DNA from 3 places in the Nakamurella multipartita DSM 44233 genome. Region 2 is predicted to be linked to each of the others. Evidence: riboswitches for the same ligand, from Rfam matches in the RefSeq annotation. Region 2 holds a riboswitch; each other region holds the start of a gene.
What was found. A riboswitch is a leader RNA that binds a small molecule or an ion and turns the genes downstream of it on or off. The one in region 2 is predicted to bind thiamine pyrophosphate.
Positions count from the first base shown of each region.

Region 1 (2,251 bases), 2.7 Mb from region 2:
ACGCCGTCCAGGCGGCCGGCCACGTCGGCGGCCGGGTCGATCGGGTCGATGTCGGGGGTGCGGTCCAGGGTCTGGGTTGCGGTGCCGGTCATGGTCGTTCTCCGGTCAAAAGTCGGTACGGATTGGTCTGCGTGAAGGCGGTCCGGGCGGCCTCGCCCAGGTCGGTGCGATGCGGTGTGCCGTAGGGGCGGTCGCTGCCCACCACGATCGGGTCGACGCCGACGGCGCGGGTGAGGGCGTCCACGCCCTGCCGCGAGTACGAGGACGTCTCCACGAAGGTGTGCGGGTCCACCGTGACGGTGCGGCCGGCGCGGGCCTGGAATCGCTCGTGGTGGACCGGAGCGAGACCCGCGCCGGCCGCGAAACACACGCGCAGGGAAGGGAACTGGGACCGGCCGGCGGCGAACCAGGCCCACCAGGCGGCCTGCAACTGGGTCGGGTAGTCGACGACGGCGGCCCACCAGGCCGGCCGGTCGGCGCCGGCCGCGGGCACCGGTCCGGGGTGGACGAACACCGGACGGTCGGCCGCCTGAACCAGCGCCAGCACCTCGCCGAGCCGCTCGACGTCGGCCGGGCCGGCCAGCGCGGTCGCCGGGATCTGCAGGCCGACGAAGCCCTGGGCCAGCTGCTGCCGCAGCGCGGTCAGATCCGGGTCGCGACCGGCGACCGAGGCCCAGGCGTCGAAGTCGGGCCGCAACCGGGCGACCCCGTCGTGCCAGGCGGCCAACAGGGGTGCGGCCTGCTCCGGCGGCAGGTCCTCGATGCCCAGCGGGCTGGACAGGCCGAGCACGATCCGGCCGGACTCGGTGGCCCGACGGCTTTGCGGATCGTGGTCGGCCGGGTCGACCTGATACGCGGGTTCACCGGGCAGGTACAGCGTCCAGCCGTCGAGCCGGGGTGGGACGCTGCACCGGCGCAACGCCTCGATCAGGTCGACCGGCCACAGGTGTTGATGAATGTCGATGGTGCGGGGAGCCGTCATGGCCCGTGCCCTTCGCGGGGTTGCCAGGAATGATGCCGAGGAGTGCCGAGAGCACTGCCCCGCACCCGAGAAGGGCTGGGGATCAGTGCCGGATTCAGCGGCAACAGATGGCGCTGGCGACCCGGTTCAGGTCGACGTGCCGGCGGCGGTGTTCACACCGGCTCAGGACAGCGGCGGACGCGGACACACTCCGCTCGGTCCCGCGCTGCATGCGGCGAGACTAGGCAGCGGCGGACGACCCTGTCAACGAGCGACATGCTGGTAGGTTGCCATCCAGACACGGGGTGCCCGGACGACGGGCTGAGAACCACACCCGTAACCACCTGATCTAGGTCATGCTAGCGAAGGGATGTCGTCATGACTGTCCGCGTTCTGTCCATCGCCGGGTCCGATCCCTCCGGCGGGGCCGGCATCCAGGCCGACCTGAAAACCTTTGCCGCCCAAGGCACTTACGGCATGGCCGTGATCGCCTCGCTGACCGCGCAGAACACCGCCGGGGTGCGGGGGGTGTTCAGCCCGCCGGCCTCTTTCCTGGCCCAGCAGCTGGACGCGATCAGTGACGACATCGCCGTGGACGCGGTGAAGATCGGCATGCTCGGCTCGGCCGAGAACATCGCCGTCGTCGATACCTGGTTGGCCACCCACCGCCCGCCGTTCGTGGTGCTGGACCCGGTGATGGTCGCCACCAGCGGCGACCGGCTGCTGGACGAGAACGCCGAGTCCGCGTTGCGCGCATTGCTGCCCCGGGCCGACCTGCTCACCCCGAACGTCGCCGAGCTGGCCGTGCTGGTGGGTGACGAGCCGGCCCGGGATCTGGACGGGGCCATCGCCCAGGGCAAGGCGTTGGCCTCCAGCACCGGGGCGCAGGTCCTGGTCAAGGGCGGCCATCTGGGCTCGGCCGGCGCCGACGGCGATCAGCTGGCCACCGACGCCCTGGTCGGGCCGGACGGCTCGGTGACCCTGGTGCCCGGCCCGTGGGTGTCGACCACGAACACCCACGGCACCGGCTGCTCCCTGTCGTCCGCGCTGGCCGCGTTGCGGCCGCAGCGCGAGTCCTGGGCGGCCGCGGCGGTCGACGCCAAGGCCTGGCTGACCGGTGCCCTGGCCGGTGGGGCGGCGCTGGGCGTCGGTCAGGGCCGGGGGCCGGTGGATCATCTGCACGCGCTGTTCCCGGCCACCTTCTCCACCCAGGAGTGGTCGCGGATCGCGCCGATCCGGGCGGCCATCGAGACCATGCCGTTTATCGTCGCGCTGGCCGACGGGTCGCTG
Region 1 covers NC_013235.1:1,414,376-1,416,626, reverse strand. Annotated here, with positions in the region: gene NAMU_RS06445 (cysteine dioxygenase) at 1-92, opposite strand, end outside; gene NAMU_RS06440 (amidohydrolase family protein) at 89-982, opposite strand; gene NAMU_RS31700 (putative leader peptide) at 1,077-1,193, opposite strand; TPP riboswitch at 1,253-1,349, shown strand; gene thiD (bifunctional hydroxymethylpyrimidine kinase/phosphomethylpyrimidine kinase) at 1,340-2,251, shown strand, end outside.
Region 1: it holds a riboswitch for thiamine pyrophosphate, as region 2 does, so the genes downstream of both, thiD (bifunctional hydroxymethylpyrimidine kinase/phosphomethylpyrimidine kinase) here and NAMU_RS28955 ((deoxy)nucleoside triphosphate pyrophosphohydrolase) in region 2, are expected to answer to the same signal.

Region 2 (2,251 bases):
CGCTCTCGGCTTCAGCTCCGGACGTGGCGGCTCCGGACGACGCGGCCGACCCGGCCGACGAGGCCGCGGTGGTGCTTCCGGGGGGCGTGGTACTGGCTCCGCAGGCCGCCGTGGCCAGCACGATTGCCAGCGCGGCACCGCCGGCGAGCATAGGACGTACGCGGAACTTCTCGAAGAACGACAAGATCTACTCCTGACGAGCGGCGGACCCGGCCTTGTGAGCGGCCGTTGACATGACCGCATCGTGCCACGCCTGACTCGATCGGCGTATTCCAACTTGGTTAATCGTGACCGCGAGCGGCCAACGCCGTGCGCAGATGCGGCAGCAGCTCGTCGTCCGCGTCCAGCCAGTCCGGTTCGTCGAGTTCGTCGGCGGTCAACCAGCGCACCTGGTCGTGTTCGGTGGGCTCGATCGGGCGCGTCGGATCGAGCAGGCGCGCCCGCAGGCAGCGCAGCACCCGGCGCGGCCCGAGCGCGACATCCGGGCCGATCTGCTCGCCGACCTCGACCTCGACGCCCAGTTCCTCCCGCAGCTCGCGGGTCAGGGCGGCCGCGTCGGATTCGCCCGGATCGACCTTGCCGCCCGGCAGCTCCCACCGGCCGGCCAGCGAGGCCGGGGCGCTGCGGCGGGCGGCGAGTACCCGGCCGCCAGCGACGATCGCACCGGCCACCACCACCTGGACCTCGTCGGCGGCCAACGCGGCGATGCCCAGCAGGGTCTGCTCGCCGCGCAGCACCCGGCGACGCAGGTTCGGCCAGGCCAGCAGGAACCGGGCCCGTCGGGATCCGGGCTGCAGGTCCACGTCGACGGTGACCAGGGCGCCGGCCGGGGTGTCGGCCACGAACAGCCGGATCGTGGCGGCGCCCACTGGCCCGCTCGGACCGGTCAGCCGCAGCAACGGCGGGATCAGCCGGGAGTCGTCCTGCGCCACGGGGTCCAGGTCGACCACGACGGTGAACGATCCGGTTCGCGGCCCGGTGATCGCGATGCGGTCGCCGTCGGCGAGCGGCGCGAACGACGCGCCGTCCCGGCCAGTGACCTGGGCGCGGGCGCCGAGCGCGCGGGCCGTCCGGGTCCAGATGTCGGATCGGGCCAGGATCGCGCAGACCTGTTCCACCGGCGCGTCGATGAGCATCGTGGCGCGCAGCGGGATCACGACCGCACAGCCTATGACGGGTGGTCTCCGGCCGGGCCAACCACGGGCCCAACACCGGACGACACGCGGGCGAACGGCGGACGAACGGCGCAGCACGCTCCGGCCGGGAGCGTCGACCACCCCTAATAGGTCGACGATCCCGGCCGGATCAATTCCCCGACGCGTGCGACGCGGAAGCCGACCAGCGGCTCGAGAGGAGAGCGGACAGGACGTCCCTTCGCCGGCATGACCCGGATCAGGTACGACGGTCCGGGACTGGCGCGTCCCGCTCTCAGCCCGGCGCACCGGACTCCCGTGTCGATTCCATCGTAGTTGGCCGAGCGGACCGGGCCACCATCGAGCATCGCCGGGGCGGATCAGGCCGAGCGGGTCGACTCCGTGTCCGGCGGGGTGACGGGATCGGAGGAGTTCGGCCCGCTCGGCGCCGTCGTCCGGATGGCCAGCACCCCGAGCACGACCAGCGTGATGACGCCGAGCAACGGGTAGACCACGCCCAGGGCGGACTGCCAGCCCGGGCGCGACGCGGGCTGGTCGATGTACTGCAGGGCGATCAGCAGGCTGACCACATAACTGCAGGTGGCGATGAACCAGACGATGGCCAGGCCGCGGACCGCCGGCACCCGCTGCCGGGGGCCGAACAGGCACCACAGCAGCAGTGGCAACACCCAGACCCAGTGGTGCGACCAGGAGATGGGCGAGATCAGCAGCCCGGTGATCTGTACGGCCAGCAACCCCGCGGTCCGGTCGCCGACCCGCAGGCACGCCCACGCCGCCCACAGGCCCAGCGCCGCCGCGAGCACGGCGGTCACCAGCCACAGCGTGGTCAGGTCCTGGCCGGCGAGCCGGGCGATCGCCCCGCGCAGCGACTGGTTGATGGCCGACCACACCGGGCCGGTCCGGGCCGGGTCGAACATCAGCGCGGTGAAGAACCGGACCGTCTCCGAGGGCACCAGCGCCAGCCCGAGCAACACGGTGCCGGCGAAGAAGACGACCGACCAGGCGACGGCCGACCACCGGCGCTGCAGCAGGTAGTACAGCCCGGTGATGGCCGGGGTCAGCTTCACCCCGGCGGCCAGCCCAACCGACGCGCCGGC
Region 2 covers NC_013235.1:4,805,750-4,808,000, forward strand. Annotated here, with positions in the region: gene NAMU_RS21435 (ABC transporter substrate-binding protein) at 1-184, opposite strand, end outside; gene NAMU_RS28955 ((deoxy)nucleoside triphosphate pyrophosphohydrolase) at 282-1,157, opposite strand; TPP riboswitch at 1,352-1,463, opposite strand; gene NAMU_RS21445 (mannosyltransferase) at 1,514-2,251, opposite strand, start outside.

Region 3 (2,251 bases), 3.0 Mb from region 2:
TCGGTGAACAGGGTCGAGTAATCCGGCTCGGCGGTCAGCGGGGCGCCGTCCGGGCCGATCAGCAGCCCGTTGTCGTAGAGGAACGAGCCGTAGGCCGCCCACTGGGCCTGCGTCTGCGGCCCGACCGTGCCGGTGTCGTTCTTCATGTATTTCGTGGCCAGCAGCTGCTGGCTCTCGGTGACCAGCGACTCGTCCGGGAAGGCCCCCGGGTTGGCCGCAATGAGCAGCGCGGCCGCCTCGTCCGGCTGGTCGGCGGCGAACTGGTAGCCGCGCTGCAGCGTCTGCACGAAGGCCTTGGCCACGTCCGGGTGCTCGGCCAGCCAGCTGCGGTTGCCGATGATCACCACCGAGTACGCGTCCGGGAAGCCGTAATCGGTGTACTTGAAGTACTTCATCGGCGTGCCGTTGTGCTCGGCCTCGATGCCCTCCCAGGCCAGGAAGGGGATGGTGAAGTCGACGTTGCCCGAGTACAGCGCCTCGTAGGCCGAGGTGCCCAGGGTGACGGTGGTGAACTCGCCCGTGCCGCCGTCGTCGCGGATGACCGTCTTGAGCAGCGGCTCCTCGGTCGGGCCGCCGAATCCGGCGTAGGTCTTGCCGTCCAGGTCCTTGGGCGAGTTCAGGTCGGTGCGGTCGGCCCGCACGCCGATCCCGGTGGCCCAGTGCTGTAGCACGGCCAGCACCGAGACGATGTCCGCGCCGGCGGCCTGGGCGACGGTAGTGCTGTCCTGGAAGCTGACGCCGAACTCGGCATTACCGGCGTCGACCAGGGTCTCGGGCAGGGCGGTGTTGTACGGCAGGATCTGCAGGTCGATGCCGGCCTGCTCGAACCAGCCCTGCTGCTGGGCCACGTACAGGCCGGTGTGGTTGGTGTTGGGGGTCCAGTCCAGCGCGAAACGGACCGCGGTCCGCTCGCCGGCCGGAGCCGATCCCGACCCGGACGCGGCCGCCGATGATGGCGTGCCGGTCCCGGATCCGGCGGACGCGCCCGAGGAGCAGGCGACGAGCGCGGTGAGCAGGACGAGCAGGGGTGCAACGAGCGATGCTCGCCGCAGGGGCGTGCGCATGGAAGCGACAATCCCTTCGCTAGTACGAACTAGATCAGGTTCAACGGGTTTTCTCTCAGCCCCGGTGGGGGCACCCCGTGTCGAGAGCCCACCCTACTCCAGCTCGTACCGCGCTCGATCCGGCTCGATCCGGCTCGCCTCCTCAGATGTAGATGGCCGGGTCGTCGGCGTAGGCGAGAGGGCTCACGGTGCCCGGGAGGGGCCGCAGCTTGGCCGGGATGCCGACGGCCAGGAACTCGGCGGGCACGTCGGTGATGACCACCGCGTTCGCGCCGACCTGGGCCCCGTCACCGATGGACACCGGGCCCAGGATCTTGGCCCCGGCGCCGACGGTCACCCGGTCGCCCAGCGTCGGATGCCGCTTGCCCGGCCGCATGGACCGGCCGCCCAGGGTCACCCCGTGGAACAGCAGCACGTCGTCGCCGACCTCCGCGGTCTCGCCAATCACCACGCCCATGCCGTGATCGATGAACAGCCGCCGGCCCAGCCGGGCCCCGGGGTGGATCTCGATCCCGGTGATCGCCCGCGCCAGCTGCGAGAGCAGCCGGGCCGGCAGCCGCAGGCCCGGGGTGTGCCACATCCGGTGCACCAGCCGGTGGCACCAGACGGCGTGCAGACCGGGGTAGCCCAGGGCGATCTCCACCAGCGAGCGTGCCGACGGGTCGCGTTCCCGGGCGGCCTGCAGATCCTCGCGGAGCAGGCCGACCGCGTCGGACAAACCGCCCATCAGTCCATCAAGTCTGAGTACAGCACCGAGGTGAGGTACCGCTCGCCGAAGGACGGGATGATCACCACGATCAGCTTGCCGGCGTTCTCCGGGCGGCCGGCGACCTGGATCGCCGCGTGGATCGCGGCGCCGGAGGAGATGCCGACCAGCAGTCCCTCCCGCTTGGCGGCGTCCCGGGCCACGGCCACGGCGGTCTCGGCGTCGACGTCGATGATCTCGTCGTAGACGGTCCGGTCCAGGATCTCGGGCACGAAGTTGGCGCCGATGCCCTGGATCTTGTGCGGGCCGGGGGCGCCGCCGTTGAGGATGGGCGACTCGGCCGGCTCGACGCCGATGATCTGCACCCCGGGCTTGCGCGCCTTGAGCACCTGTCCGACGCCGGTGATGGTGCCGCCGGTGCCGATGCCGGCGATTAGGATGTCGACCGCGCCGTCGGTGTCGTTCCAGATCTCCTCGGCCG
Region 3 covers NC_013235.1:1,834,268-1,836,518, forward strand. Annotated here, with positions in the region: gene NAMU_RS08325 (ABC transporter substrate-binding protein) at 1-1,064, opposite strand, end outside; TPP riboswitch at 1,058-1,152, opposite strand; gene epsC (serine O-acetyltransferase EpsC) at 1,207-1,791, opposite strand; gene cysK (cysteine synthase A) at 1,791-2,251, opposite strand, start outside.
Region 3: it holds a riboswitch for thiamine pyrophosphate, as region 2 does, so the genes downstream of both, NAMU_RS08325 (ABC transporter substrate-binding protein) here and NAMU_RS28955 ((deoxy)nucleoside triphosphate pyrophosphohydrolase) in region 2, are expected to answer to the same signal.